DNA from 4 places in the Streptomyces sp. NPDC004435 genome. Region 2 is predicted to be linked to each of the others. Evidence: riboswitches for the same ligand, from Rfam matches in the RefSeq annotation. Region 2 holds a riboswitch; each other region holds the start of a gene.
The links. A riboswitch is a leader RNA that binds a small molecule or an ion and turns the genes downstream of it on or off. The one in region 2 is predicted to bind cobalamin.

Region 1: another riboswitch for cobalamin. It lies ahead of ACFYT9_RS00275 (ABC transporter substrate-binding protein); the one in region 2 lies ahead of ACFYT9_RS18805 (prenyltransferase/squalene oxidase repeat-containing protein).
Region 3: another riboswitch for cobalamin. It lies ahead of ACFYT9_RS35960 (energy-coupling factor ABC transporter permease); the one in region 2 lies ahead of ACFYT9_RS18805 (prenyltransferase/squalene oxidase repeat-containing protein).
Region 4: another riboswitch for cobalamin. It lies ahead of ACFYT9_RS27790 (ribonucleoside-diphosphate reductase subunit alpha); the one in region 2 lies ahead of ACFYT9_RS18805 (prenyltransferase/squalene oxidase repeat-containing protein).

The regions. Positions count from the first base shown of each region.
Region 1 covers NZ_JBIAMB010000001.1:54,630-62,027, reverse strand. The annotation lists gene ACFYT9_RS00300 (PLP-dependent cysteine synthase family protein) at 1-833, opposite strand, end outside; gene ACFYT9_RS00295 (MoaD/ThiS family protein) at 839-1,117, opposite strand; gene ACFYT9_RS00290 (putative leader peptide) at 1,210-1,326, opposite strand; gene ACFYT9_RS00285 (ABC transporter ATP-binding protein) at 1,371-2,168, opposite strand; gene ACFYT9_RS00280 (FecCD family ABC transporter permease) at 2,165-3,226, opposite strand; gene ACFYT9_RS00275 (ABC transporter substrate-binding protein) at 3,223-4,197, opposite strand; cobalamin riboswitch at 4,236-4,376, opposite strand; gene ACFYT9_RS00270 (Mov34/MPN/PAD-1 family protein) at 4,354-4,779, opposite strand; gene ACFYT9_RS00265 (amino acid permease) at 4,856-6,283, opposite strand; gene ACFYT9_RS00260 (DUF2017 domain-containing protein) at 6,602-7,183, opposite strand; gene clpS (ATP-dependent Clp protease adapter ClpS) at 7,183-7,398, opposite strand, start outside.
Region 2 covers NZ_JBIAMB010000009.1:241,032-248,429, forward strand. The annotation lists gene ACFYT9_RS18790 (ABC transporter ATP-binding protein) at 1-261, opposite strand, end outside; gene ACFYT9_RS18795 (energy-coupling factor transporter transmembrane component T) at 258-1,442, opposite strand; gene ACFYT9_RS18800 (hypothetical protein) at 1,447-2,433, opposite strand; gene ACFYT9_RS18805 (prenyltransferase/squalene oxidase repeat-containing protein) at 2,430-5,285, opposite strand; cobalamin riboswitch at 5,391-5,523, opposite strand; cobalamin riboswitch at 5,646-5,722, shown strand; gene ACFYT9_RS18810 (hypothetical protein) at 5,906-7,270, shown strand.
Region 3 covers NZ_JBIAMB010000029.1:35,154-42,551, reverse strand. The annotation lists gene ACFYT9_RS35985 (hypothetical protein) at 1-1,199, shown strand, start outside; gene ACFYT9_RS35980 (hypothetical protein) at 1,232-1,852, shown strand; gene dhaK (dihydroxyacetone kinase subunit DhaK) at 2,300-3,292, shown strand; gene dhaL (dihydroxyacetone kinase subunit DhaL) at 3,300-3,935, shown strand; gene ACFYT9_RS35965 (PTS-dependent dihydroxyacetone kinase phosphotransferase subunit DhaM) at 3,932-4,339, shown strand; cobalamin riboswitch at 4,533-4,727, shown strand; gene ACFYT9_RS35960 (energy-coupling factor ABC transporter permease) at 4,756-5,451, shown strand; gene ACFYT9_RS35955 (energy-coupling factor ABC transporter substrate-binding protein) at 5,451-5,795, shown strand; gene cbiQ (cobalt ECF transporter T component CbiQ) at 5,802-6,551, shown strand; gene ACFYT9_RS35945 (ATP-binding cassette domain-containing protein) at 6,548-7,390, shown strand.
Region 4 covers NZ_JBIAMB010000017.1:77,797-85,194, forward strand. The annotation lists gene ACFYT9_RS27785 (ribonucleotide-diphosphate reductase subunit beta) at 1-561, opposite strand, end outside; gene ACFYT9_RS27790 (ribonucleoside-diphosphate reductase subunit alpha) at 561-2,936, opposite strand; cobalamin riboswitch at 3,069-3,228, opposite strand; gene ACFYT9_RS27795 (GNAT family N-acetyltransferase) at 3,249-3,749, opposite strand; gene mctP (monocarboxylate uptake permease MctP) at 3,826-5,451, opposite strand; gene ACFYT9_RS27805 (DUF3311 domain-containing protein) at 5,448-5,702, opposite strand; gene ACFYT9_RS27810 (LuxR family transcriptional regulator) at 5,830-6,807, opposite strand; gene ACFYT9_RS27815 (aldo/keto reductase) at 7,075-7,398, shown strand, end outside.

The DNA.
Region 1 (7,398 bases), on a different contig from region 2:
GTCTCGCCGGCCTTGAGGGCCTTGTTGCCGACGCCGATGGCCGCGTGGAGGGCCGCTCCGGTGGAGACGCCCGCGAAGATGCCCTCCTGCTGGAGGAGTTCGCGGGTGCGGGTGACGGCGTCGGCGGAGCCGACGGAGAAGCGGGTGGTGAGGACGGAGGCGTCGTACAGCTCCGGTACGAAGCCCTCGTCGAGGTTGCGGAGCCCGTAGACGAGGTCGTCGTAGCGCGGCTCGGCGGCGACGATCTTGACGCCGGGCTTGTGCTCCCTGAGGTACCGGCCGACGCCCATCAGGGTGCCGGTGGTGCCGAGGCCGGCCACGAAGTGGGTGATCGACGGCAGGTCGGCGAGGATCTCCGGGCCCGTGGTGGCGTAGTGGGCGCCCGCGTTGTGCGGGTTGCCGTACTGGTAGAGCATCACCCAGGTCGGGTTCTCGGCGGCGAGCTCCTTGGCGACGCGCACCGCCGTGTTGGAGCCGCCGGCCGCGGGGGACGAGATGATCTCCGCGCCCCACATGGCGAGCAGCTGCCGCCGCTCCTCGCTGGTGTTCTCGGGCATGACGCAGACGATGCGGTAGCCCTTGAGCTTGGCGGCCATGGCGAGCGAGATGCCGGTGTTGCCGCTGGTCGGCTCCAGGATGGTGCAGCCGGGGGTGAGGCGGCCGTCCTTCTCCGCCTGCTCGATCATGTGGAGCGCGGGGCGGTCCTTGACCGAGCCGGTCGGGTTGCGGTCCTCCAGCTTCGCCCAGATGCGGACGTCGTCCGAGGGCGAGAGCCGGGGGAGGCGGACGAGCGGCGTGTTGCCGACCGCCGCCAGCGAGGAGTCGTAGCGCATGTGGATCAGACCATGCCGCCGGCGACGGCCGGCAGGATCGTGACGCTGTCGCCGTCGGCCAGCTTGGTGTCGATGCCGTCGAGGAAGCGGACGTCCTCGTCGTTCAGGTAGACGTTGACGAAGCGGCGGAGCTTGCCGCCGTCCACGATGCGGGCCTCGATGCCCGCGTGGCGGGTCTCCAGGTCGGCGAAGAGCTCGGCGAGGGTCGCGCCGCTGCCCGCGACGGCCTTCTCGCCGTCGGTGTAGGTGCGGAGGATGGTCGGGATGCGGACCTCGATGGCCATGGCGTGGGCTCCTGTCGGAAGTGACGTGGTGGGCGCGCTGCTGGGGCCCCCGCGCGGAGGGGGGTCGTGCGTGAGTGCGCTCGGCCGGTCGCTCAGAGCGCAGCGCGGGACGGACAGATCGCGCTGGCGAGGCGGCACAGGTCGACGTGCAGGCGCGCCACAAGCAGCAGGGTGCCTGGCGTCTCTTCGCTCACGTCGTGGGAAACCATGCGGTCATCGTATCGATTCCCGGTCCGGGTTTCGGAATGTGATCTCAGATGCTGGATGTTTTCTGACCGAGGGCCGGACCGACCGCCTGGCTCGGCGTGTAGAGGACGGTCGGGGCGCCGGTCCTGGGGTGCGGGACGACGTCGGCTTCCACCCCGTAGACGGCCGCGAGGAGTTCGGGGGTGAGGACCTCTTCCGGGGTGCCGCCGGTGACGACCCGGCCGGCTTCGAGGACGTAGATCCGGTCGCAGTGGGCGGCGGCGAGGTTGAGGTCGTGGAGCGCCAGGAGGTTGGTGGTGCCCAGGGTGCGGACCAGGGCGAGGACGTCCATCTGGTGGCGGATGTCGAGGTGGTTCGTCGGTTCGTCGAGGACGAGGAGCTCGGGTTCCTGGACGAGGGCGCGGGCGACCAGGGCACGCTGGCGTTCGCCGCCGGAGAGGGTCGGGTAGGCGCGGTCGGCGAGCGCGGTGAGGCCGACGCGGGCGAGGGCGGCGTCGGTGCGGGCCGCGTCGACGGCGGTGTCGCCCTCCCAGAACCGCTTGTGCGGGGAGCGGCCGAGGGTGACGAGTTCGCGGACGGTGACCTCGAATTCGAGGGTGGAGTCCTGCGGGACGGTGGCCACCCGTCGGGCGCGGGCCTTGGGGCCGAGGGCGCGCAGGTCGGCGCCGTCGAGCAGGGCGCGGCCCGCGGTGGGGGCGAGGGTGCCGTAGACGCAGCGCAGGAGGGTGGTCTTGCCGCTGCCGTTGGGGCCGATGAGGCCGACGGTCTCGCCGGGGCGGGCGGTGAGGTGGGCGTCGCGGAGCCGGTGCTCGTACGAGAGGCCCTCGATGCGCAGTCCGGTCACAAGGCGGCTCCTTCGGGGCGGCGGCGCATCAGCCAGAGGAAGAGCGGGCCGCCGGTGAGGGCGGTGAGGACGCCGACGGGGATGTCCTGGGGGGCGGCGACGGTGCGGGCGCCGAGGTCGGCGACGACGAGGGCGACGGCTCCGCCGAGGGCGGCGACGGGCAGCAGCCGGCGGTGTGGTGCTCCGACGAGGAGGCGGGCGGCGTGCGGGACCATCAGGCCGATGAAGCCGACGGCGCCACTGGCGGCGACCATCACGGCGGTGACGAGGGAGGCGAGGAGGAAGACGGCGGCGCGGAAGCGTCCGGTGTCGAGGCCGAGGACGGTGGCGCCCTCGTCGCCGGTGAGCAGGAGGTCGAGCGGTCGGGCGAGGGCGAGCAGGACGCCGGTGCCGAGGACCAGGACGGCGGCGGGCAGCACGAGGGTGTCCCAGCGGGCGGAGCCGAGGCCGCCGAAGGACCAGTAGAGGGCTTCCTGGAAGTGCTCGGGGCGGGCGGCGGCGACCAGGATGAGGGTGGTGAGGGCGGTGAGGATGTACGAGACGGCGACGCCGGCGAGGACGAGCCGGGGTCCGGTCATGGTGGAGCCGCGGCGGGCCAGCGCGTAGACGAGGACGAGGGCGACGAGGGAGCCGGCGAAGGCGCCGGCGGGCAGGGCGAGGGTGGTGGTGAGCCCGCCGCCGATGCCGAGGACCAGGACGAGGACGGCGCCGGTGGAGGCCCCGGAGGAGATCCCGAGCAGGAAGGGGTCGGCGAGCCGGTTGCGGACGAGGGCCTGGAGGACGGTCCCGACGACCGCGAGCCCGGCGCCGACGACGATCCCGAGGATCACCCGGGGCAGCCGGACGTCGAGCACGATGGTGCGGTACGGGGAGGGGTCCGCGCGCCCGGTGAGGGCTTCGAGCACCTGGCCGGGCGGGATCCGTACGGAGCCGAGCGCGAGGGAGCCGAGCACGGCGGCGGCGAGGGCGGCGAGCAGCCCGGCGACGACGAGGGCGTACCGGCCCCGGCCGGGCGTCGCCGCCGCCGGAGGGGCCGGGGCGGCGGCGACGGCGGTCATCGGCCGGTGGCCGGGTGGAGCTGGGCGGCGAGCTTGTCGACGGCGGCGGGGACGCGGACGCCGAGGACGGTGTCGGAGAGCGGGAGGACGGCGAAGCGGCGGTTCTTGACGGCGGGGACGTCCTTGAGGGCGGGGTCGTCGAGGAGGCGCTTCTTCTTCTGCTCGACGGTGGTGGAGCCGTAGTCGTAGATGACGATGACCTCGGGCTTGCGGGCGACGACCTGTTCCCAGGCGGCGTCGCCGAAGGCCTTGGGGAGGTCGGCGAAGACGTTGCGGCCGCCGGCCCGGCTGATGAGCTCGTTGCCGATGCCCTTGCCGCCGGCGGTGAAGGCGGTCTTGTCGCCGCTGTCGTAGACGAAGACGGAGACGGGGTCGAGGCCGCCGAGGCGCTTCTCGGTGGCGGCGACGGTGGCGCGGGCCTCCTTGTTCCACTTCTCGGCCCGGTCGGGGACGCCGAAGGTGCGGCCGACCTCGGTGACCTCGCGGTAGAGGTCGTCGACGGAGGGGGTGCCGGCGGGGCAGGACTCGCTGTTGAGGCGGGTGGTGATGCCGGCCTCGGCCAGGTCGTCGCGGCCGCGGCCGTCCTTGGCGTCGAAGGCGGAGGCGTAACCGCCGTAGACGAAGTCGGGGTTCGCGGCGAGCAGCGCCTCCTTGGAGGGGTACTCCTTGGAGAGGACGGGGACCGAGTCGTACGCCTTCTGGTAGGCGGGCAGGATCGCGTCGTCGAGGTAGGCGGTGCCGGCGAGGGACTTCTCCAGGCCGAGGGCCAGGAGGATCTCGGTGACGTGCTGGTTCATGGTGACCGCGCGCTTCGGCGGGGCCTGGAAGGTGGTGGTCTCGCCGCAGTTGGTGACGGTGTACGGGAAGCCGGGGGCGGGCTTCGCGGCGTCCTGGGTGCTCGCGGGGCCGGCGCAGGCGGCGAGCAGGGGCAGCAGGGCGGTGGCGGCGAGCAGCCGGGGGCGCCGGGTCATGGCGAGGGCCTCCTCCGGGGATTTCCACGTCCCCGATCGGTGGTGAGAAGGCGGCAGGTCAGTTCCTGGCTTCCACGCGGGGTGGTCACAGTGGCGGGACCGCGCCGGATTCGCACCGGCTTCCTGGTTCCTGCCGCCCTGAAGGTCGGGGTCAGACTACTCGTACGCCTCGACGACCTTGACGTCCTCCTCGGTCACGACGCCGTCGACGATCGTGTAGGAGCGGAACTGGAAGGGTCCGGCGGCGTCGGTGTCGGCGGTGGAGACGAGCACGTAGTGGGCGCCGGGCTCGTTGGCGTAGGTGATGTCGGTGCGGGAGGGGTACGCCTCGGTCGCCGTGTGCGAGTGGTAGATGATCACGGGTTCCTCGTCCCGGTCGTCCATCTCGCGGTAGAGCTTGAGGAGGTCGGCGGAGTCGAACTCGTAGAAGGTGGGCGAGCGGGCGGCGTTGAGCATCGGGATGAACCGCTCGGGGCGGCCCGAGCCGACCGGCCCGGCGACGACGCCGCAGGCCTCGTCGGGGTGGTCCGCGCGGGCGTGTTCCACGATCCGGTCGTACAGGTCCCGGGTGATGGTCAGCATGCCGACAGGATAAGCAGACGGGCCGCTCCGTACCGAGGGTTGGTACGGAGCGGCCCGGATGCCGAGACGGTGCTGGTCAGGAGCGCTTGACGAAGGCGGCGCCCTCGGGGTTGCGGGCCTTGAGCACCAGGTAGGAGACGGTGAGGATCAGGCCCCAGACGGGGGCGCAGTAGAGCGAGACGCGGGCGCCCTCGTCGATGCCCATCATCACGATGACCATGCCGATGAAGAGGAGCGCGAACCAGCTCGTCCAGGGGGCGCCGGGGGCCTTGAAGGTGGACTCGGGCAGTTCGCCCCGGTCGCACTTGCGGCGGTAGCGGATCTGGCTGACGAGGATCATGATCCAGGCCCACATGCCGGAGATGGTGGCGAAGGAGACGACGTACTCGAAGGCCTTGCCCGGGGCGACGTAGTTGATCCAGACGCCGACGAGCATGAGCGCGGCGGAGAAGGTCAGGCCGAGGAGCGGGGTGCCGCCCTTGGTGAGGCGGGTGAAGACCTTCGGGCCCTGGCCGTTGAGCGCGAGGTCGCGCAGCATGCGGCCGGTGGAGTACATGCCGGAGTTGCAGGAGGAGAGCGCGGCCGTCAGGACGACGAAGTTGACGATGGCGGCGCCGACGCCGAGGCCCATCTTCTCGAAGGCGGCGACGAACGGGGAGACGCCCGGCTGGAACTCGGTCCACGGGACGACCGAGAGGATCATGATCAGGGCGCCGACGTAGAAGACGGCGATGCGCCACGGCACGGTGTTGATGGCCTTGGGCAGGACGGTCTTCGGGTCCTTGGACTCGCCCGCGGTGACGCCGACGAGTTCGACGGCGAGGAAGGCGAACATCACGATCTGGAGGGTCATCAGCGTGGAGCCGACGCCGTTGGGGAAGAAGCCGCCCTGGTTCCAGAGGTGGGCCACGGTGGCGGTGTCACCGGCGTCGGAGAAGCCGACGGTGAGGATGCCGGCGCAGATCAGGATCATGCCGATGATGGCGGTGACCTTGACCATGGAGAACCAGAACTCCAGCTCGCCGAAGAGCTTCACGGAGATCAGGTTGGCGCCGTAGAGGATCACGGTGAAGACGAGGGCGGAGATCCATTGCGGGATGTCCCACCAGTACGTCATGTAGGTGGCCGCGGCGGTGACCTCGGTGATGCCGGTGACGACCCAGAAGAGCCAGTACGTCCAGCCGGTGACGAAGCCCGCGAAGGGGCCGACGAACTCGCGGGCGTACTCCGCGAAGGAGCCCGACACCGGGCGGTACATGAGCAGTTCGCCCAGGGCCCGCATGATGAAGAAGATGACCAGACCGGCGATCGCGTACGCCAGGATGAGGCTGGGTCCGGCCTTGTGGATGGCCTTGCCGGCGCCGAGGAAGAGCCCGGTGCCGATCGCGCCGCCGATGGCGATCATCTGGATCTGGCGGGCGCCGAGGCCACGCTGGTAGCCCTCGCCGCCGTCCACGGCCCCGTCGGTGCCGTCGTTCTGCTTGTCGACCTGCACTGAGGTCATGGTGGTGCGCCTTTCTCCATGCTGATCCGCGCGACATCGAGTGCGTCTGCTGCGGATCAGGTCCTGATCCCCCCGGATATGGATGGAGTGCCACCGGCGGTCAGCCGGCTGGGGCGCCCTCGGGAACAGGGGTGGCGTGCCCGAGCGGTCGTGAAGATTTATCACGGTCCGGGGCACGTTCGACGGAGTTGGGTGTGGTGCGCGCCACAAATAAATACGGACAAGAGGGATACAAGACGGCAAGGTGTTCGCTCGGATAACGAGTTCGTTATCTGGATTTGAGCGTCCGCTGAGCGAACACCCGAGGACGGGCACCCGTCAGGACATCAGCGTCTCGACCAACGACTCCTGGAGCGCGCCGAGCCAGAGGTACGCCATCACCATCGGCTTGCGCGGATCGCTGTCCGGCAGCCGGTAGAGCCGCTCGCTCTCCTCGTCCTCGGTGATGTCGAGCCGGGTGGCGATGGTCAGCCGCAGGTCGTTGAGGGTGCCGAGCCAGGCCCGGGACTCGTCCGGGGTCAGCTTCAGGAGGGCGGACTCCTCCGGTCCCCCGCTGCTCAGTCCGTCCAGGGCGCGGACCACCGCGAGGGCGTCCTCGCGCTTGCGGGCCCGCAGGTCGTTCTCGGTGAAGCGGCGGAAGTCGGCCGCGGCGGCCCGCAGCTCCTCGGTGTCGTCCCCGTAGGCGTCGGGGAAGAGCCGGCGCAGGGCGGGGTCGGACGGGGGCTCGCTGGGGCCCTCGGCGAAGAGGGCGGCGAGCGGGTCGGCGTCCGCCTCGGGTTCGTCGCCCGGCCCGATCAGCTCCAGGAGCTGGACGGAGAGGGAGCGCAGGATGGAGACCTCGACCTGGTCGAGGGCGACGGCCGCTCCGCCGCCCGGGACGGCCTCGAAGTGGCCGGCCATCAGCCGCGGTCCTGGGTGAGCGTCGCCCACAGTCCGTAGCCGTGCATCGCCTGCACGTCCCGTTCCATCTCCTCGCGGGTGCCGCTGGAGACCACCGCGCGGCCCTTGTTGTGCACGTCGAGCATCAGCTTGTGCGCCTTGTCCTTCGAGTAACCGAAATACGACTGGAAGACGTAGGTGACATAGCTCATCAGGTTCACCGGGTCGTTGTGCAC
Region 2 (7,398 bases):
GACGACCCCCACGACATCGGCGAGCTCGCGCGGAGGATGGTCGGCGGTGTCCCGGCCGTCGACGGTGACCCGGCCGTGGAGCGTGCCTCCGGTGAAGTGCGGCACGAGCCCGTTGACGGTGCCGAGCAGGGTCGACTTGCCGGTGCCGGTGTGGCCGACGACCAGGCAGAGCTCGCCCTCCTCCACCGTCAGGTCCACGTCCCGCAGGACGGGCTCGGCCGTGTCGTCGTACACGACGGAGACCTGGTCGAAGCTGATCACGTGGGTTCCTCGGTGCGCTGTGCGGGAAGGGCCGGCCGGACCGGCGGACTGGGGGGAGGGGCCACGAACCCGGCGGTCCCGGCCAGGAGGATCGCCGCGGCCGGGACCAGCGGGAGGGTGGGCCAGCTGAGCGGGTAGATCGACGGATTGAGTTCGGCCGCGTCGAAGCCGGCGTTGCTGAAGAGGAGCACCGCGGACAGCACGCCGCAGCCGGCCACGGCCCACTCGGCGGCCCGCCACGGATCCGGGCGGTAGGTCGTACGGGTCACCCTGCGCCCCCCGAGACGGAGCCCCGCCACGCACAGCAGCCCGCCGGCCACCAGCGCCGGGAAGCCGAGCACGGCGGGGGCGGTGGCGTCGAGGAGCCCGTACGCGCCGGCGCAGAGCCCGCACATGCCGAGCAGCATCAGCGCGCCGGTGGCCCGGCGCGACCGGCGGGTGGCCGTCCCCGCCCGCCCGTAGCCCCGGGAGTCCATCGCCGCCGCCAGCCGCAGGGAGCGTTCCAGCGCGTCCTCCAGCACCGGGACGATGATCCCGCGCAGGGCCCGCAGACCCTTGGAGCGCCCGGCGCGGAGCCGCCGCGCCCGGTGCACGCGCTGCACGCTCTGGACCAGTTGGGGCGCCACGCTGAGGGAGACGGTGACGGCGACGCCGAGCTCGTACAGCGCGCCGGGCAGCACGCGCAGGGCCCGCTTGGGGTTGGCGAGGGTGTTGGCGGCGCCGATGCAGCAGAGCATGCACGCCAGCCGCAGCCCGTCGGTGGCGGCGGAGAGCAGCGCCTCCAGGGAGACGGGCCCGCCGATCTGGATCCCGGCGTACCAGTCCGGGGTGGGGAGGTGCGGGAGCGAGAAGAGGAAGTGGTCGTGCGGGGTGATCCCGGTGGCGAAGACCGCGCGGAACACCACCCGGATCGCGACGACGGTGAGGGCGAGGTAGAGGTAGTACTTGAAGCCGCGCGCCCAGGGCGCCTCGGTGCGGCGCATCGTGATGACGTATCCGAGGACGGCGAGGACGAGGAAGAGCAGCAGCGGGTTGTTGGTGCGGCTCACCGCCGTCGCGAGCGCCAGGGCCCAGATCCACCAGGCGACGGGGTGCAGGGAGCGGGGCAGGCGGCGGCCGCCCGCGTCCGGCGCGGGGCCGGACACGGACGGTGCGACGGCTGCCGTGGAGGCACGGGGCACGCGGCTACTCCGTACGCCGGCGGCGCTTGGCGGCGAAGACGGCGGCCGCGCCGATCAGCAGGCCCAGGAGACCGGTCACGGCGGCGGGCACCCAGGACCCCGTGTCGACGGGGGCGTCCGCCGCGGGCGCCGCGTCGACGACCGCGGGGCCCGGGGCGGCGACGGCCGGCGAGCCGGTCGTCGCGGTCGGGCTCGGAGGGGTCGTCGGAGGGGTCGTGGCGGGCGTCGGGGACGCGGTCTTCGACGGGGTCGGCGAGGGGCTCCGCGAGGGGGTCGGGGTGCGTGTCGGCGCGGGCGGTCGCGTCACGGGAGCGGTCGTCGGCGGAGCCGGCGGTTCCGTCGGGGGCGGGTTCTCCGGAGCGGGGCCGGTGTCGACGTCCGGCGGCAGCGGCGCCGCGGTCCGGGTGTCCCGGGGCACCGGCTGACCGCCCCCGGTGGGCCGGGTGTTCTTCGCGCGCAGCTGGTCGGGGGTGACGGTGGGCCTCCCCTCGGTCCCCTCGATGTTGGTGCCGCCGAAGATCCACAGGTCGACGCTGCCGGGCTTGGGCTTGTAGAGCATCGCGCCGAGCTGGCTGTACTCCCAGGTGTTCTCGCCCGGATCCGCGTGCCAGTACGACCAGTACGCGGAGGCGGGCGGGGTGAGGACGCAGTCGTCCTGCTGGGGCGTCGGGTACTGCTTCCCTCCCTGGTGACCGCTGTAGCCGATGCGGCAGATGAAGGCGGGGCCGTCGTGGCCCGTGCCGGTGGTCCGCCAGCCGCCCTGGTTCAGGAGCTCGTACCCGGTCGTGGGGGTCGTCCCGCACGAGCGGTAGATGGGCCCTCCCCAGTGGCTGAAGTCGACGGCGAGGACGGCGCCGGAGGAGGTGGTGCACTGCCCCATCGGCTGGGGGGCGGCGCCGGCCGGGGCCGCGGTGGCGGCGACGGCCGCCACCGACAGCCCCAGCGCGGTCCCCGCACGCGTGAGGGAACGCGGGACGCGGCGAGTGGTCATGCCGGGCCGCCGTCGGTCTCGCGCCGCCGGCGGGCGAGGTGGGTCGCGCCCCAGCCCGCGGCGACCAGGAGCACGGCCGTGACGGCGAGGGCGGTGACCTGCGACCCGGTGGCGGCGAGGCTTCCGCCCTTCCCGGTGCCGGACGCCTGGGCCTCGCCGCCGCCCGTGCCGGACGTCTGGGATCCGCCGCTCTCCGTGCCGCCGTCCTCGCCCGGGGTGATGATCACGGGCGTCGACGAGGGGGAGGCGGGCGGCCCGGACGGGCTCGGGACCGGCTCGGCGGTCGTGCCGCTCAGGTCACGGGTCAGCGTGCCGAAGGAGATGCCGGTGGCCCCGCCGACCGCCTGGGCGGAGGCCCGGACGTCGGATCCTGCCTGACCGCCCTTGCTGACGTTGAAGCCGCCGTCCTTGTTCTGCTGCGAGGCCAGGAACTTCCGCGCCTTCGCGATCTCGGCCGCGTACTTCTCGGTGTCCAGCGACAGCCCCTGGACGGCGAGCGCCGCCGAGTTGACGGAGTTCCCGGAGGCTCCGGGGAAGCCACCGTCGGGGAGCTGCTGCCCGGCCAGCCACACCAGGGCCCGGTCCACGGCCGCCTGCGCCTCGGCGTCGGGCAGCAGGTCCATGGCCATCGCGGCCATCGCCGTCGAGTCGACCTCGATGTCGCTCGGCTCGCCGATGAGACTGGGCCAGGCGCCGGTCGACGGGTCGCGGAGGCTCTTGAGGTACGCCACCGGCGAGGCCGCGGCGGCCGTCTCACCCGCCCTGACCTGGGCGATGACGCCCAGGGACTGGGAGAAGACCGAGGTGGCGTAGGTGTAGTTGCCCTGGCCGGCGCACTTGCGGGGCTCGGCCGGGGTCGCGGCCGGGCAGACGCCCCGGGCGAGCGCGGCGATCAGGTCCTTCCCGCCGAAGGCGCGGGGGTCGCGGCCCACGGACTCGGCGAGGACCGCCGCCTTGCCGATGAACCCGCCGCCGGCGTACTTGGTGCCGACCTTGGTCCAGTCGTGGACGCCGCGGCCCGAGGCGTCCTCGCCGCCCTTGTCGAGGAAGTCGACGATGTTGCGCAGGGTGGCGTTGTCGTGGCCGGTGGCGGCGAGCGCGTACGCGCCGTCGATGGTCAGGCCGTAGTCGGCGAAGCGGGGGCTGCCCTCGTAGTACCGGCCCTGGATCAGCCGCCGGTGGTCGGCGAGGTAGGCCGAGCCCTTCTTGAGGTCCGGTCCCTCACCGGCCGGGGGACTGGTGGGCCCGGTCGTGGGAGGGGCCGTGGTCGGGGGTGTCGTGGGCGGAGTGGTCGGAGGGGTGGTCGGCGGCGCCGGCTCCTTCGTGGTCAGCGTCACCAGGTCGCTCTTCGCGCCCGCGATGAGGGCCGCGGTGGTGGCGTAGAGCAGCGGGTCCGGGGTGCCCTCCTCGAAGGCGAAGCCCCCGCCGGGGAGCTGCTGTCGGGAGAGCCAGGAGACGGCCGCGTCCGCGTGGGCCCGGTCGCCCAGCGCCCGCAGCGCCTGGGCCGCCCAGCCCGTGGCGTACGCGCTGCCCGGGACGCTGTACGAGACGGCGGGCCAGGCACCGGTCTTGAACTGGGCCTTCTTCAGAGAGGAGCGGGCCTTGGTGACGACCGCCTTGTGGCCGCCGGCCCGCTGGAGGGCGAGCGCGACCAGCGCGGTGCTCCCGGCCTCGCTCTCGCAGACCTGCCCGTCCAGGATCAGGAAGCTCGGGAATCCGCCGTCGTCGCACTGGAGTTGAGTCAGCCGCGTCACCGCCTCGGCCGGCGGGGTCACGTCACCGTTCAGCAGGGCGATGACGGCGAGGGCCTGGCCCTCGGTCTGTCCGGTCGTCCGGAAGTCGCCCTTGGTGGTGCAGCCGGGGACGGGCTGGGGAGCGTCCGAGCCGCTGAGGCAGACGTTCGCCAGGAGGTCGCCGAGGAGGTCGTGGCCGCCGAAGTCACGCGGGTCCTTGCCGGTGGCCTCGGCGACGAGCGCGAGGCGGGCGGCGGCGGTGGCGTCGGGCGCCTCGTCCTTCCCGGCGGGGTAGGCGTAGGCGTCGGTGTGCTCGGGCCTGCCGAGGAAGGCGGCGATCCTCCGGGCCGCGGGGCTCTCGCCGTCGGCGGCGGCCAGGGCCCAGGCGGCCTCGGTGGTGGCGAGGTAGTTCGGCACCGTGTCGCCCTCGTTGACCACCCGCTGGCCGTTCGTCAGCCGGTCGGTGAGCCAGCGGGCCGCCGCCGGCAGGTCGACCGAGCCCGGTGGCACGCTCGGGGCGGGCGGGTCGCCCGGGTCCGGCGGGTCGCCTCCGTCCGCGCGGACGTCGTCAGGGGTGAAGGTGGGCCGGCCCTTGGTGCCGCCGATGTCGGTGCCGCCGAAGACCCACGCGTCCACGTCGCCCGGCTTGAGGGTGCGGGACATGGCCCCCAGCGGGCTGTACGTCCACTTCCGCTGCCCGGGCGAGGCGATCCAGTACGACCAGTACGCGGTGGCCTGCGGGGTGAGGACGCAGTCCTCCTGGGCCGGAGTGGGGTACTGCTTGCCCCGGTTGAACGAGCCGTTGCCGATGCGGCAGATGAACGCGGGTCCGTCGTGCTCCGTACCCGCGGTGCTGAACCCGCCGGACTGCAGCAGCTCGTAGCCGGTCGTGGGGGTGGCGTCGCAGCCGCGCACCACGGGGCCGCCCCAGTGACCGAAGTCGACGGCGACGATGGCGCCGGTGGTGCGGGTGCACTTCTTCATCGGGTCGGCGCTCGCCGGCGTGGCGGCCGTGAAGTGGGCCAGGCCCGTACCGAGCGTCAGAAAGGAAACGGTCAGGACGGACACCAGGCGTCGTCTCGCCCTCGGCCACCGTCTCGCCTGCTGTTCGGTCCCCACCGCGGCCCCTCGTCTCTGCCGGGCGGCTGCGTACGTGGCGATGGCCTCGCGACGGCGACGCCGTGGCGGGGCGGTGACGACCACGCCGTAGTCCGCGACGGCGTTCCTCGTGCTCATTTCCAGCCCAGGCATTCCGGCTCACCCGGTCCTGGCCGGGTCCACGGTTGCGGGTCAGCGCCGGAATTCGACCGGCTTCCCCTGGTGCTGATTGCTTATCAGGCGGAGTGCAACACGGATCAGTTGGCATCGTCAAGGTGGTCCGCGTCTCACCGGCCGCCCGCTCGGCCGGCCCACCGGGCACCCCCTCGGTGACGCTGGCGGTACCTCGGCCGTTCGGGTAGCGTCCTGGGCTGCCACATGGGGGAATCCGGTGCGAAGCCGGAGCTGACGCGCAGCGGTGTGGGACGGCGGGGGGCCGTTTCCGAGCCCGAATGCCCATACGGCGACGCACGACACGAAGCCGTACCACGCGTTCCGGACGGCGGTCCCCGGCCATGCCCCGGCCGTGCTCCGGCACGGTGACGCGCGCCTGCACCGGAGCGGCCGGCGTCCGCCGACTTCAGGAGGACGCCTTGTCCCTTCCCCGAACCTCACGCCGTCTCGCGCTCGCGGTGCCGGCGATGCTCGGCGCCTTCGCGCTCAGCACGCTCCCCGCCTTCGCGACCTCCACCCCCGCGCAGATCGCCACCTCCAAGACCAACGGTGTGGCCTACCTCAAGTCGCTCCAGGCGGCGGACGGTTCGTACGCCGGCTCGGGTCTCTCCAACGAGTGGGCGTTCAGCGCCTTCGCCGCCGCGGGCACCGCCGTCGTCGACGTGGCACCCGGCGGCGACACCACCAAGAACGCCAGAACCGTCTACCGCAACCTGCTGTCGACCGCCGCGTGGCCGTCCGCCACCCCGGTGGTCACCGACTACGAGCGGGGGACGCTGAACGCCTACGCCGCCGGCATCGACCCGGCGCGCGTCTCGGCCTCGCGCAACCTCATCGCGAACATCTACGGGTACTGGCAGACCGCCGAACCGGGCTACTTCGGCCCCTCCGCCAACTTCAACGGCACCGTCTTCGCCGCCCTCGCCCTCGGCGGCGCCAAGACCCAGGCCGGCTCCGCCCGCGTCCCGCAGGCCCTGACGGCCGCGATGGTCGCCCGCCTCCGCGCCAACCAGCACAACGACGGCGGCTGGACCTACCAGAAGGTGGAGGGCAACCCCACCGCCATCAACACCGCGAGCGACATCGACATGACCGGCGCCGCCATGGCCGCGCTGTGCGTCTCCGGCGTCCCGAACACGGACGCGGACGTCGTCCAGGGCAAGAACTTCCTCAAGGGCAAGCTCGTCAGCTCCTCGGGCGCGTTCAACTCCCTCTACGGCGTCAACACCAGCTCCAACGGCTGGGGCGTCTCGGGCCTCAACGCCTGCGGATTCAACCCGCAGTCGGCGGAGTTCACCACCCTCGCCACCAAGACCCCGATCGACTTCCTCCTCGCCAACCAGTACAACCCGGCGGGTGGCTTCAAGTACAAGCCCGCCGACACCACTCCTTCCGCGTACTCCTCGATCGACGCGCTGCGCGCGGTCGCCGGAGGCGGCTTCACCGCGGCCCCGCCGGTCCCGGTCACCCCGGGCGCCCCCCAGTGGGTCGCCCAGTCGACATTCACCCCGGGGACCGCCACCAAGCTCGCGCTCACCGTCGACGACGGCGCCGGCAACCTCAAGGTGTGCGCGGTCTCCTTCACGCCCACGGCGACGACCACGACCCTCGGGGACGTCCTCGCCGCCGCGACGGGCGCCGCCACCCCGTCCGGCTGCGTCACGAGCGTCACCCCCGCGTCGGGTACGGGCGCGATCACCGCGCTCAACGGCAAGGCGAACAGCGGATCGAACACCTGGAAGGTCAGCACCGACGGCTCCGCCTTCACCGGAGCCCTGCGCGAGACGACCGTCAACGTCGGCGACACCATCGCGCTGCGCTGGGGCGCCTGACCCCGGCCCGGGCACGACAGGCGGGCGCCCGTTCGCCCGCCTCCGTCACGAACTGTGATGCAGTCGGACTTGTGAGTGACCGCCCTCCGGGCTTCGGTGCCCGGAGGGCGGTCACTCACGGTGGAAGC
Region 3 (7,398 bases), on a different contig from region 2:
CAGCCGGCTGCGCCGACGGCACTCGCCCCGCGCCGACGACCGGTTCCGGCGCGGGTGACCGTTCCGGCTCCGGCGCCGGTACCGCGCCGGCGCCGGAGCGCTACCAGCCCGGCGGGCGCATCGAGTTGGTGGAGACCTCGGAGACCGGCGGCCCCGTGGCCATCGCCGGGGGCGCGCTCTGGTGGCCCGCCCCCGATCACGCGTCGTTCACGGGACGGCCGCTGTCCTCGTTGCGCGGCATGACGACGATCCCGACGCGGGCCGAGGACGCGGCCGTCCCACGGGTACGGGTCACGGCCGCGGCCCGCAGTGTCCTCCAGGCGTTCGGCTCGCTCTGGGTCGCGGGGGCTCACGAGGTGCTGCGCCATGACCCGAAGGCCCTGCTGGACGACCCGGGAGCGGCGCCGCAGGCGCGGATCCGGCTGAACGAGCGGATCGACGAGCAGTGGGTCTTCGCGGAGCCCATGTTCGCGGCCTTCGGTTCGGTCTGGGTGCTGGCACCCGGGCCGCGTCCCACGGGTTCCCCCGATCGCCTGAGCGTGCGACTGGTGCGGATCGACCCGGTGCGCGGCACCGTGCTGTCCGACCTTCCGGTCGGGCTCCGGTCGGACCGCCCTGTCGCCCTGGCCGCCGGCCCGAACATGGTCTACGCGGTGACGGCCGGTGCGGTGACCGCGGTCGATCCGGCGCAGGGCAAGGTGGTGCGTGTCCGCCGGACCGAGGACTTCGGGAAGGGTGCCGGCGTCATCGACGCCGGCACGCTGGTGTACGGGGCTCTGCTGCTCCACGTGGGAGAGCGGGACGCGACGGTCCTCCTCACGCTGGATCCGATGACGCTGACCGTACGCACCCGGGCCCCGTCGGTGTACGCCGGCCGGACGGACTTCGTGCTGGAGCAGCTGGTCCCCCATCAGGACGAGGCCTGGGCCGCGCTGACGTCCGGCCTGGTCCGAATCGGCCTCCAGGGAGCCGGTCCACCCGGCCACGGGTCGGCGGTCGTGGACGACCTCGTGCCGCAGGACGGCCTTCCCTGGGTCTGTCCCTCGACGCCGTCGGCCGACCACCTGTTGCTCGACGGCGAGGTGTTGTGGGCGAGCGGGGCCGAGGGGATCTGGGCGATCAGGACGGACGCGCTCCCGATGCTGCACGCGCCCGCGCCCGCGTACACAGCCAAAGCCTGCCCGCCTGAACACCACTGATCCCGGCAGGGGTCGGACAAGAGAGGAACGACATGACGACCACTCGGGCCGTGCTGGCGCGGACAGCCCTGCTCGTCGCGATCCTGCTGACGGCCACCACCGGCTGCAGCGGGAGCGACACCACCCCGGAGCCGCCGCCCGCCTCGGAGCCCGCGGGGAGCACGGACGGAGCGAATGCGGGTGCGGATGGGGGTGCGGATGCCGGTACGGGCGGGGACGGCGGTACGGGTGAGGGTGCGGACGGCGGTACCGGTACGGGTGGCGAGAGGGATGACACGGGACAGGTCCGCTGGGCGGGAGGGGTCAGACTGGACGTCGACACCTACCAGGACCTGGACGACGAGCCGTCCGGAGGTCGCGGATCCGCCTCGTCGAGTGAGCCGGCGACGGACCTGCGGGTCGAGCTCAGCCGGCTCACCTTCAAGCCCGGCGCGGGGGCCGCGAGTTGGCCAGGACCTCCGGAGCGTCCCGATCGAAGCACCTGCTCGGCCCTGCTCCAGCCCCTGTCGACCCAGGAGACCGTCCCGCTGCCGGACGGGACGGTCTGGTGCTTCCGCACCGTTCAAGGCCGCTACGGGTTCTTGCAGGTGAAGCGGGCGGACCTGCACGCCCTCACCCTCGACGTGACGGTCTGGGAGGGTACTTCGGGTTGAGGGCCGGCACCGGCCGCCACCCGAGGGCGGCCGGTGCCGGCCGGTGCCCGCCGGTGCCCGCCGAGCAGGCGGAACGCGGCGATGCCGTCCCCCACCACCGCGGCTTCGACCCCTGCGTAGTCGCGAATGAGCGTCGAATGCCGAGTCCGTGCGCACGGCAAGCAGCGCGCCAGGGCTTCAAACCCGTCGTCCCCCCGCTTCGACTGAGCCCCGGGGCGCCGCACGAAGCCTGCCGGCACGGGATCGGCCGCTTGCGGCCGCGACGCACCGGTGCGCGACCACCCTCCCAGCGGATAATTGCGCCATCATGCACAGGTGCAAAGTGCGCCCAGCCCGACGCGCCCCTGATGGTCAATCAGGCACCGAGATCAACAACCGGTCTCGCCCACTCTGACCTGCAAATAACCTGCTCAGCCACCTGCCTGCCAGCCTCACCAGGAGGTATCCATGAGGATGCTGATCAACGTGCCCGAGACCGTCGTCGCCGACGCCCTGCGCGGACTGGCCGCGGCGCATCCCGAGCTGACCGTGGACGTGGAGCGGCGGGTCGTGGTGCGGAGGGACGCGCCGGTGGCCGGGAAGGTCGCGCTGGTGTCGGGGGGCGGGTCGGGGCACGAGCCGCTGCACTCGGGGTTCGTGGGGCCGGGGATGCTCGACGGGGCGTGTCCCGGGGAGGTGTTCACCTCGCCGGTGCCGGACCAGATGGTGCGGGCCGCGGCGGCGGTGGACAGCGGGGCGGGGGTGCTGTTCGTGGTGAAGAACTACACGGGTGACGTGCTGAACTTCGAGATGGCCGCCGAACTCGCCGAGGACGAGGGCATCCAGGTCGCCCGGGTGCTCGTCGACGACGACGTGGCCGTGACCGACAGCCTGTACACGGCGGGGCGGCGCGGGACCGGGGCCACCCTCTTCGTGGAGAAGCTGGCCGGGGCGGCGGCCGACGAGGGCGCCCCGCTGGAGCGGGTGGAGGCGCTGGCCCGGCGGGTGGTCGCGCGGTCGCGGTCGTTCGGGGTCGCGCTGAGCGCCTGCACCACGCCCGCCAAGGGCAGCCCGACCTTCGACCTTCCGCCCGGGGAGCTGGAGTTGGGCGTCGGCATCCACGGCGAGCCGGGGCGGGAGCGGCGCGGGATGATGACCGCGCGGGAGATCGCCGAGGTCGCCGTCGACGCGGTCCTCGACGACCTGCGGCCGTCGGATCCGGTGCTGCTGCTGGTGAACGGCATGGGGGCGACGCCACTGCTGGAGCTGTACGGGTTCAACGCCGAGGTGCGGCGGGTCCTCGACGCGCGCCGGGTGCCGGTGGCGCGGACGCTGGTCGGGAACTACGTGACCTCGCTCGACATGGCGGGGTGCTCGGTGACGGTGTGCGCGGCGGACGAGGAGCTGCTGCGGCTGTGGGACGCGCCGGTGTCGACGGCCGCGCTGCGATGGGGCCGGTGAGGGGACGATGACGGAGACGTACGGCGCCGCGTTCGCGGTGCGCTGGATGGCGGCCGTGGCGGCGGCGGTGGAGCGGGAGGCCGGGCGCCTGACCGAGCTGGACGCGGCGATCGGCGACGCGGACCACGGCGCCAATCTGCGGCGCGGGTTCGCCGCCGTCGCCGACACGCTGGCGAAGGAGCCGCCCGCGACACCGGGCGCGGTCCTCGTGACCGCCGGGCGGCAGCTGATCTCCACGGTGGGCGGGGCCTCGGGGCCGCTCTACGGGACGCTGTTGCGCCGGGCCGGCAAGGCGCTCGGCGAGGGCGGGGAGGTCACGCGGGCCGAGCTCGCGGACGCGCTCGCGGCCGGGGTCGCCGCCGTCGGGCAGCTCGGCGGAGCCGTACCGGGCGACAAGACGATGCTGGACGCGCTGACCCCCGCCGTGGCGGCGCTGCCCGAGTCCTTCGCCGCGGCGCGCGCCGCGGCCGACGAGGGCGCGCTCGCGACCGTCCCGCTGCGCGCCCGCAAGGGCCGGGCCAGCTATCTCGGGGAGCGGTCGGTCGGCCACCAGGATCCGGGGGCGACCTCCTCGGCGCTGCTCTTCGCCGCGCTGGCGGAGACGGCGGAGGCGGCCGGAACAGGAGAGGGGGCGGGGCGGTGAGCGGGGGCAGGGTCGGGATCGTGCTGGTCTCGCACAGCGGCGCCGTCGCGGAGGCGGTCGCCGACCTGGCCCGGGGGCTCGCCGGCGGCGGCGACCTGGCGCCGGTCGCGGCGGCGGGCGGCGGGCCCGGCGGAGGGCTCGGCACCAGCGCCGACCTGATCGCCGAGGCCGCGAAGGCCGTCGACGCGGGCGCCGGGGTGGCCGTCCTGGTGGACCTGGGCAGTGCCGTACTGACGGTGAAGGCGCTCCTCGCGGAGGGCGACGAGCTTCCGGAGGGCACCCGGCTGGTGGACGCGCCCTTCGTGGAGGGCGCGGTGGCCGCGCTGGTGACGGCGAGCGCCGGCGGGGACCTGGACGCGGTCGCGGCGGCGGCCTCGGAGGCGTACGCCTACCGCAAGGTCTGACGCCCGCAGGTAAGCGGGGCGCCCCGGCCGGGTTCCACGCCGCCGGGGCGCCCTCGTCCGAGCAGCAGCAACGCACTAGGACACGTCCACGCTAGTGCGGGGGTCTGACAACGGGTCCCGCACGGCGCCGGGCCTTGGGAGATGTCCGAGCGCGAGTGACCGACCCCGCATTGTGATGAGGCAGGTCAACACACTAATGTCGCACCGCCTTGGTGTTCGGGAAACCGGTGCAGTACCGGTGCGGCCCTCGCCACTGTGATCGGGAGGTCCGGCTCCATCCCCTCGGGGAAGCCACTGTTCCGCCGCGGGAGACCGTCGCGGGATGGGAAGGCGGAGTCGGGCGTCATGACCGTCAGCCAGGAGACCGGCCAGGGCGCGTTGTCCATCCACGAGGTGCTGGAGAGGGTCTCCCGATCATGCATATCGCCGAGGGGTATCTGCCCCCCGTCCATGCGGCCGCCTGGGGCGTCGCATCGGCCCCGTTCGTCGTCCACGGCGTCCGCGCGCTCACCCGCGAGGTGCGCGCCAACCCCGAGTCCACCCTGCTGCTCGGCGCCGCCGGCGCCTTCACGTTCGTCCTGTCCGCGCTCAAGCTGCCGTCGGTGACGGGCAGTTGCTCCCACCCTACGGGTACGGGACTGGGCGCGATATTGTTCCGGCCGCCGATCATGGCGGTCCTCGGCACCATCACGCTCCTCTTCCAGGCGCTGCTGCTCGCCCACGGCGGGCTGACCACGCTGGGGGCGAACGTCTTCTCGATGGCGATCGTCGGCCCCTGGGCGGGGTACGGCGCCTATGTGCTGCTGAAGCGGTCCGGGGCGCCGCTGATGGTGAGCGTCTTCTTCGGCGCGTTCGTCGCCGACCTGTCCACCTACTGCGTGACCAGCGTCCAGCTGGCCGTCGCTTTCCCCGACCCGGGCACCGGCATCGCGGGGTCGCTGGCGAAGTTCGGCTCCATCTTCGCGGTGACGCAGATCCCGCTCGCCGTGAGCGAGGGCCTGCTGACCGTGCTGGTGGTGCGGCTGCTCATGCAGTCCAGCAAGGGTGACCTGCTGCGTCTCGGCGTGCTCACCCGGACGGAGTCGAAGCGACGCGAGGAGGCGGCGGCGTGATGAGCCGGAACGCGAAGATCAACACCCTGCTGCTGGCGCTCGTGGCGGCGCTGGCGGTCCTGCCCCTGGTGCTCGGGCTCGGCGACCACAAGGAGGAGCCGTTCGCCGGCGCGGACGCGGAGGCCGAGACGGCGATCACCGAGATCAAGCCGGACTACGAGCCGTGGTTCAGCCCGCTCTACGAGCCGCCGTCCGGCGAGATCGAGTCGGCGCTGTTCGCCCTCCAGGCGGCCCTCGGCGCCGGTGTCCTCGCCTACTACTTCGGCGTGCGGCGCGGTCGCCGGCAGGGCGAGGAGCGGGCCGCGGCCCGTGAGGAGAGCGGCGCCCCGGGCGCGGACGCGTAGCCGCGGATGCTGCCGATCGACGCGGCGGCGCACAGCAGTCGCTGGCGCCGCCGTCATCCGGCGGAGAAGGCCGCGCTCGGCTTCGGTCTGACGCTCTGCGCGGTGTGTCTGCCGCCGTGGCCGGGGGCGCCCCTGATCGCGGCGGCCACCCTCGCCGTCCTGCTCGGCCCGGCCGGTGTGCCGGGCCGGCAGCTGTGGCGGGCCTTCCGGATCCCCCTGGGCTTCTGCGTCACCGGAGCCGTTCCGCTGCTGTTCGCGGTGGGCGGGCCCGGGGGCGCCGTGGCCTGGGCTCCGGACGGGCCCGTGCACGCCGGAGAGCTGCTGCTGCGGACGGCGTCGGCCTCGCTGGGCGTGCTGCTGTTCGCGTTCACCACACCGGTGTCGGACGTGCTGCCGCGCCTGGTCGGGGCCGGGGTGCCGGCGCCGGTGGTGGACGTGGCCCTGGTGATGTACCGGATCGTCTTCCTGCTGCTCGACGCCCAGGCCAAGGTGCGTCAGGCGCAGGCGGCGCGGCTCGGGGCAACGACCCGGGCGGCCGTGTGGCGGTCGCTGGCCGGGCTCGGCGCGACCTCGTTCGTGCGGGCCTTCGACCGGGCGCAGCGGCTCCAGACCGGTCTCGCCGGGCGCGGTTACGACGGGACGCTGCGGGTGCTGCTGCCCGAGGCCCCGGTCTCCCGCCCGTTCCTCGCGGCGACGGCCGGCCTCCTCGCGGGGCTCGTCGCCCTCACCCTCGTACTGGAAAGGTTCCTCGCATGACGGCCCCCACCCCGGTCGTGGAGTTGGTGCGCGCGGGTTTCGCGTACGAGGACGGGCCGGCCGTCCTCTCCGGTGTCGCCTTCGCGGTGACGGAGGGCCGGGCGATCGCGCTGCTCGGGCGCAACGGCGGCGGGAAGACGACGCTGCTGCGGCTGCTGAGCGGCGGGCTGCGCTGCGGGGAGGGGGCGCTGCTCCTGGACGGTACGGAAGTGGCGTACGACCGGAAGGGGCTGACCCGGCTGCGGACCTCGGTGCAGCTGGTGGTGCAGGATCCGGACGACCAGCTCTTCGCCGCCTCGGTGGCGCAGGACGTGTCCTTCGGGCCGATGAACCTGGGGCTGCCCGAGGAGGAGGTGCGGCTGAGGGTCGCCGAGGCGCTGGAGGCGCTGGACATCACGGCGCTCGCGGACCGGCCGACGCACCTGCTGTCGTACGGGCAGCGCAAGCGTGCGGCGATCGCCGGCGCGGTCGCGATGCGGCCCCGGGTCCTGATCATGGACGAGCCGACGGCGGGCCTCGACCCGCACGGCCAGGAGCGCCTCCTGGAGACCCTGGAGCGGCTGCGGGCGGCGGGCACCACGGTGGTCATGGCCACGCACGACGTGGACCTGGCGCTGCGGTGGGCCGACGAGGCCGCCGTGCTCTCCCCCGCCGGGCTGCGCACCGGCCCGGCCGCCGTGCTCCTCGCGGACGAGGCCCTGCTCGACGCGGCCCGGCTGCGACGTCCGTGGGCGGTGCCGGTCGAGCGGCTGCTCAGGGAGCGGGGGCTGCTGCCGGAGGGCGTACCGGGCCCCCGGACGGCGGAGGATCTGGACGCCCTGCTGGACCGGGTGGGCTGAGGGCCCGT
Region 4 (7,398 bases), on a different contig from region 2:
GGCGCCGTAGAAGAACAGGCCCTCGATGCACGCGGCGAAGCAGATCAGGTTGAGCAGGAAGCGGCGGCGGTCGGCGGCCGTCTCCAGCTGGTCGATCTTCTCGACCGAGTCCATCCACTTGAAGCAGAACTGCGCTTTCTCGCGGATGGAGGGGATGTTCTCGACGGCGTCGAAGGCCGCCGCGCGGTCGTCCGGGTCGGGCAGGTAGGTGTCCAGCAGGGTCAGGTAGAACTGGACGTGCACGGCCTCCTCGAAGAGCTGGCGCGAGAGGTAGAGCCGCGCCTCGGGGGAGTTGATGTGCTTGTACAGCGTCAGGACCAGGTTGTTCGCCACGATCGAGTCGCCCGTCGCGAAGAACGCGACCAGCCGGCCGATCATGTGCTGCTCGCCGGGGGTGAGCTTGGCGAGGTCGGCGACGTCCGAGTGGAGGTCGACCTCCTCGACGGTCCAGGTGTTCTTGATGGCGTCCCGGTAGCGCTCGTAGAAGTCCGGGTAGCGCATCGGGCGGAGGGTCAGCTCGAAGCCGGGGTCCAGGAGGTTCTTGTGCTCGTTGGTGCTCATTACTGGCAGGCCTCGCAGGACTCGGGGTTCTCAAGGGAGCAGGCGACCGCGTCGGGGTCGGCGACCTGCTGGACGGGGATGGGGGCGGCGGCCGTGGCGGACGCCTGGGCCGCGCGGGCGATCCGGGTCGCCGGGCGGGAGCGCAGGTAGTACGTCGTCTTCAGGCCCCGCTTCCAGGCGTAGGCGTACATCGACGACAGCTTGCCGATGGTCGGCGTCTCCATGAAGAGGTTCAGCGACTGCGACTGGTCCAGGAACGGGGTCCGGTCCGCCGCCATGTCGATGAGGCCGCGCTGCGGGATCTCCCAGGCCGTGCGGTACAGCTCGCGCACCTCGGCCGGGACCCAGCCGAAGCCGGCCACCGAGCCGTTGGCCTCGCGCAGCGCCTCGCGGGTCTGCGCGTCCCACACGCCGAGCGCCTTCAGCTCGTCGACGAGGTACGAGTTGACCTGGAGGAACTCGCCGGAGAGCGTCTCGCGCTTGAACAAATTGGAGACCTGCGGCTCGATGCACTCGTAGACGCCGGCGATGGAGGCGATCGTCGCCGTCGGGGCGATGGCGAGCAGCAGGCTGTTGCGCATGCCGGTCGTCGCGATCCGCTCGCGCAGCGCGGCCCAGCGCTCGGGCCAGTTGAGCGCGACGCCGTAGTGGTCGGGGTGGAGCACGCCCTGCGCGGTACGGGTCTTCTCCCAGGCCGGCAGCGGACCGTTGCGCTCGGCGAGGTCGGCGGACGCCTCGTACGCGGCGAGCATGATGCGCTCGGCGATCCGGGTGGAGAGCGCGCGGGCCTCGGCGGAGTCGAAGGGCAGCCGCAGCTTGAAGAAGACGTCCTGGAGGCCCATGGCACCCAGGCCGACCGGACGCCAGCGGGAGTTGGAGTTCCCGGCCTGCTCGGTCGGGTAGAAGTTGATGTCGACGACCCGGTCGAGGAAGGTGACCGCCGTGCGGACGGTCTCGTCGAGCCGCTCCCAGTCGATGGTCCCGCCGGCCACGAAGGCGCCGAGGTTGACCGAGCCGAGGTTGCAGACGGCCGTCTCGCCGTCGTTCGTGACCTCGATGATCTCGGTGCAGAGGTTGGAGGAGTGGACGACCGTGCCGGGCTCGGCGGTCTGGTTGGCTGTACGGTTCGAGGCGTCCTTGAAGGTCATCCAGCCGTTGCCGGTCTGGGCCAGGGTCCGCATCATCCGGCCGTACAGGTCGCGGGCCGGCATGGTCCGGCGGGCCAGGCCCTTCGCCTCGGCGGCGCGGTAGGCGGCGTCGAAGTCCTCGCCCCACAGGTCGACCAGCTCGGGCACGTCGGCGGGGGAGAAGAGCGACCACTCGGCGTCCGCGTTCACCCGGCGCATGAACTCGTCCGGGATCCAGTGGGCGAGGTTCAGGTTGTGGGTGCGGCGGGCGTCCTCGCCGGTGTTGTCGCGGAGCTCCAGGAACTCCTCGATGTCCGCGTGCCAGGTCTCCAGGTAGACCGCGGCGGCGCCCTTGCGGCGGCCGCCCTGGTTCACCGCCGCCACGGAGGCGTCGAGGGTCTTCAGGAACGGCACGATGCCGTTGGAGTGCCCGTTGGTGCCGCGGATCAGCGAGCCGCGCGAGCGGATCCGGGAGTAGGACAGGCCGATGCCGCCGGCGTGCTTCGACAGGCGCGCGACCTGGTGGTAGCGGTCGTAGATCGAGTCCAGCTCGTCCTGCGGGGAGTCCAGCAGGTAGCAGGAGGACATCTGCGGGTGGCGGGTGCCGGAGTTGAAGAGCGTGGGGGAGGAGGGCAGGTAGTCGAGCCGGCTCATCAGCCGGTACAGCGCCGCCACCTCGTCCAGCGCGCGGAGCGAGTCGTCCTCGGCGAGGCCCGCCGCCACCCGGAGCATGAAGTGCTGCGGGGTCTCGATCACCTTGCGGGTGATCGGGTGGCGCAGCAGGTAGCGGGAGTAGAGCGTCCGCAGGCCGAAGTAGCCGAAGCGGTCGTCGCCGGCGAGGTCGATCAGCGCGTCCATGCGGTCCGCGTGCAGCTCGACGAAGGCGGCGGTGCGGTCGGCGATCAGGCCCTCGCGGTGGCCGGTGGCGACGGAGGCGGAGAAGCAGACGGCGCCCTGCGAGGCCGCCTCCTCGGCGATGGTGAGGGTGAGCAGCCGGGCGGCGAGCCGGGAGTAGGCGGGGTCCTCGGAGATCAGTCCGGCGGCGGCCTCGGTGGCCAGTTCGCGCAGCTCCGCCTCGTCCGAACCGGCGTGCCGGCCCCGCAGCGCGGCGGCGGCGACCCGACCGGGGTCGGTGTCGGTGAGGTCGGCGGTGAGGTCGGTCAGGGTCCGCAGCAGCACGGTCCCGGGGCCGTCGCTCTCGATCGCGGCGGCCTCGGTGGCTGACGGACCCGCAGGCGCGATGGTCACGTGGGGGCTCTCCCTCGCTCTCGGCCCGGGGCCGCGGCGGGGGAGGGGCGGACGGGCACCCGTACGCGCGGATGCGCCCGCGCCCACCGGCCCATTCCGCGAGGCCCGGACGTCGTCGGCACCCGGAACGGTCGTACCGGGCGCACTGTCGGCAGGTGCTCGGACTCGCTCCGTGGACAAGGGCACACGAAGTACACCGTTGCGGGACAGTTCCGGATTCGCACCGGATTCCCCTGCGACGACAGCGAGGACGAGCATACATGTGGGGGGCGCCGATCGCGGCACCCCCCACATGTTGTGTCGGTCCGTGGACTACAGCTCCAGGGCGTAGGTTCGCAGAGAGTGTTCGGGGATGGGCTGCCAGTCCCGCTCGGGAGTGCGCAGAAAGCCCATCCGCTCGTAGATCCGGTGGGCCGAGACCATCTTGCCGTCCGTGGAGAGCACGATCCTGGCGCAGCCGGGCAGGGCCCGCGCCCGGTCCACGCAGGCGCGTACGAGCGCCTCCCCGACGCCCCTGCCGCGGGCCGCGGGCGCGACCACGAGCATCCGGAACTCGGCCTCGCCGGGGACGGCGATGTCCGCCCAGGGGGTGCCGCCGGGGGCGAAGGTCACCCCGCCGACGATCCGGTCCTCGGCGTCGGTGGCGACCAGCACCTCGCTCTCGCGCGCCCGCCGGGCCGTGTCGCGGAGCACGTCCAGGTAGAAGTCGTCCTCCCCGTGCAGCAGCAGCCCGTCGTTCAGATAGGTGAGCCCGGTGAGGTCACCGAGCTCCTCGTGCTCCTCGGGCCGTACCGCCCTGATCGTGAAGTCCATGGGTCCCAGTCTGCCGCGCGGGCGTGCGAGAGGGGCCCGGGTTTTCCCGGGCCCCTCTCGCGTGCGCGTCCGCGGCTCAGTGGGTGGCGGCGCCGACCTTGGGGAGCTCGGTGCTGACGCCCTTGTCGCCGGCGTCGGCCGTGTAGTCCGACGGGGAGGTCTCGTCGATGCCGTCGGGGGCCTTGGCGGCCCGGAAGGCGAAGGTGAGGACCACCGTGACGACGATGTTGAGGACGAAGGCGGTGAGGCCGATGTAGCCGATCTCACCGATGCCCGGGATCTCCGCGGAGGAGCCGCCGAAGTGCTTCTGGGTCGGGCTGGCCACGCCGTACGCGGCGAGGGTGCCGTAGATCATGCCGACCGCCCAGCCGGCGATCAGCGCCCAGCGGTGGAACCAGCGGGTGAACAGACCGCCGACCAGGGCCGGGAAGGTCTGGAGGATCCAGATGCCGCCGAGCAGCTGGAAGTTGATCGCGACCGTCTTGTCCATGGTGAGGACGAAGGCGAGCGCGCCGACCTTGACCAGGAGCGAGACCAGCTTGGAGACCTTGGTCTCCTGTGCCGGGGTGGCGTCCTTCTTGATGAAGTCCTTGTAGATGTTGCGGGTGAAGAGGTTGGCCGCGGCGATCGACATGATCGCGGCCGGGACGAGCGCGCCGATGCCGATCGCGGCGAAGGCGACGCCCGCGAACCAGTCCGGGAACATGTTCTCGAAGAGCTGCGGGATGGCGAGCTGGCCGTTCTTCACCTGGATGCCGGCGGCGATCGCCATGAAGCCGAGCAGTCCGAGCAGGCCCAGCATCAGCGAGTACAGCGGCAGGATCGTGGTGTTGCGGCGGATGACCTCGCGGCTCCTGGAGGAGAGGGTCGCCGTGATCGAGTGCGGGTACATGAAGAGCGCGAGCGCCGAGCCGAGCGCGAGCGTCGCGTACGTCCACTGGCTCGCCTCACCCGGGATCAGCGAGCCGCGCGGCTTGTCGGTCGCCGGGTTGATCGTGGCGTAGGCCTCGCCGGCCTTGGCGAAGATCTCGTCGAAGCCGCCGAGCTTGATCGGGATGTAGATGATCGCCACCGCGATCACGATGTAGATCAGGGTGTCCTTGACGAAGGCGATGAGCGCCGGGGCGCGCAGACCCGAGGAGTACGTGTACGCCGCGAGCACACCGAAGGCGATGAGGATCGGCAGGTCCTTGATGAACCAGTGGGTGCCCTCGCCGCCGCCGACGCCCATCACGTCCAGGACGGCCTGGATGCCGACGAGCTGGAGCGCGATGTACGGCATGGTGGCGAGGATGCCGGTGAGGGCCACCGCCAGGGACAGGCCCTTGGAGCCGAAGCGGCCGCGGACGAAGTCCGAGGTGGTCACGTATCCGTGCTTGTGCGAGACGGACCAGAGCCGCGGCAGGAAGGTGAAGATCAGCGGGTAGACCAGGATCGTGTACGGCACGGCGAAGAAGCCGGCCGCGCCCGCCGCGTAGATGGCCGCGGGGACGGCGACGAAGGTGTACGCGGTGTAGAGGTCGCCGCCGAGCAGGAACCAGGTGACCCAGGTGCCGAACGACCGGCCGCCCAGGCCCCATTCGTCGAGGCTGTTCTCGTTCTCGGCCCTGCGCCACCGGGAGGCGAGGAAGCCCATGACCGTGACGGCCAGGAAGAAGAAGATGAAGACGGCGAGTGCCACGCCGTTGACGCCGTCCTTCATCGCGCGTCACCTCCCTTGCGGGCGCGCTGGTCACGCTGCCACAGCTTGTACGCGACCATCGTGAGCACGGTCGACACCAGCACCCAGAGCATCTGGTACCAGTAGAAGAACGGGATGCCCGCGAAGACCGGTTCGACCTTCGCGTACGAACTCACCCAGAGCATCGCCACGAACGGGGCTGCCAGGCACAGCGCTATGACGATCCTGGTCGGTGTGATGACCGGTGGTTTCCCGGTTGTGGCTTCTGACATGGTGGAAGCGTCCCCTTGCTGATCAGCGTTCAATGCCGAGGAAATGTAGGGGACTGCTTTTCCGAACGGAACCCCTCACCGTTGCACGGCTCGGCGGGGCGATCGGTTCAGGCCGGATTCCGGCGGTTCAGAGCCAGCCCTCCTTCACCGCCCGGACGCCCGCCTCGAAGCGGCTGCGGGCGCCGAGCCGGGACATCAGCTCCGAGCTCATCCGGCGCACCGTGCGCAGCGAGACGCCGAGCCGGCGGGCGGCGATGTCGTCGGTGCAGCCGATGCCGAGGAGCATGACCAGTTCGCGCTCCTGGGGGGAGAGGTCGTGGGCGTCACGGCGGGGCGCCTCGCCGAAGGGGGTGCCGGCCTCCCACAGGTGGTCGAAGAGGACGCCGAGCGCGTGGACCAGTCCGGGGCTGCGCACCTCCAGGGCGCCGGCGCGGCCGTCGCCGGGGTCGACGGGGACGAGCGCGGCCTCCCGGTCGACGATGACCATGAGGAGCGGGACGACGGGCACGGTCCTGGCCTCGCCGCCGAGTTCGCAGTACCAGCGGACGTAGTCGACGGTGGGCTGGTCGTTGCGGAAGCTCTCCTGGTAGATGGAGCGGATCCGGACACCGCGCTCCAGCGCGAGCTGGTCGAGGGGCTGGCTGGCGTCCATGGTGTCGGGCAGCTGCGCCCCGCCGACCAGGAGGGAGAGGCATTCCTCCCGGGCTCCGGCGGCGAGCGATTCGAGCCGCCGGCGCACGGCGTCCAGACCCGTCACGCGCTCCACGACGTCATGGGCGGGGCCCGGTCCGCCGGCGTACGCGGCGAGGATGTCGGCCACCGCCCGCTCGGCCCGCTCGACCTCGCGGCGGCGGCGGCTCAGCTCGGCCTCGGCGCGGGCGAGGAGGAAGGAGAAGCTGACCTCGGGGTTGAACGGCACCGGGGCGCCGGATCCGTCCTCCATGGCGACGAGCCGGGCCTCGGCGAGCAGGCCGAGCGCTTCGCGGACCTGCTCCTGGGGCCAGTCGAGCCGGGCGGCCAGGCCGGCCACGCCCTCCTCTGGATGGTCGAGCATGAGTCGGTAGACGGTCTCGGCCGACCGCTGGATTCCCAGCGCCTCCAACAAGGCGTATCCCCCCGGTCAGAACCCTGTGTGCGTCCGTGCGTCCGTGTGTCCGTGCCTCTGGGCACGTCGGACGTGCGCGGCGATCGTATGCCGTCGCCACGCTCAGGTATAGACCAATGAGACTTCTCGCGTTAGTACGTCAGGTCGCGGAGACGCGGTGCAACAAACAGCTGCGGGGCGGGAGTTCGTGCTCCAGGATGGACGAGGGTTGGTCTAGTCCAACCTCTCGTCCGTCTTCCGCCGCTCCATCGAAAAGGACCGCACCCCATGGCGATCCCGCAGCGCACCATCGTCCTCGGCGCCCTCCCCTTCGGCACCGTCGTCGACGAGGCCACCTCGTTCGCGATCCTCGACCGCTTCACCGAACTCGGCGGCACCGTCGTCGACACCGCCAACAACTACGCGTACTGGCTCGACGGTGCCACCGGCGACGAGTCCGAGGTCACCGTCGGGCGCTGGCTCGCCGCCCGGGGCAACCGCGACTCCGTCGTCCTGTCCACCAAGTGCGGAGCCCGACCCCGTCCCGGCACCGACGAGTGGGAGGGACTCTCCGAGAAGGTCGTCAAGGCCGCCCTCGACGACAGCCTCGGC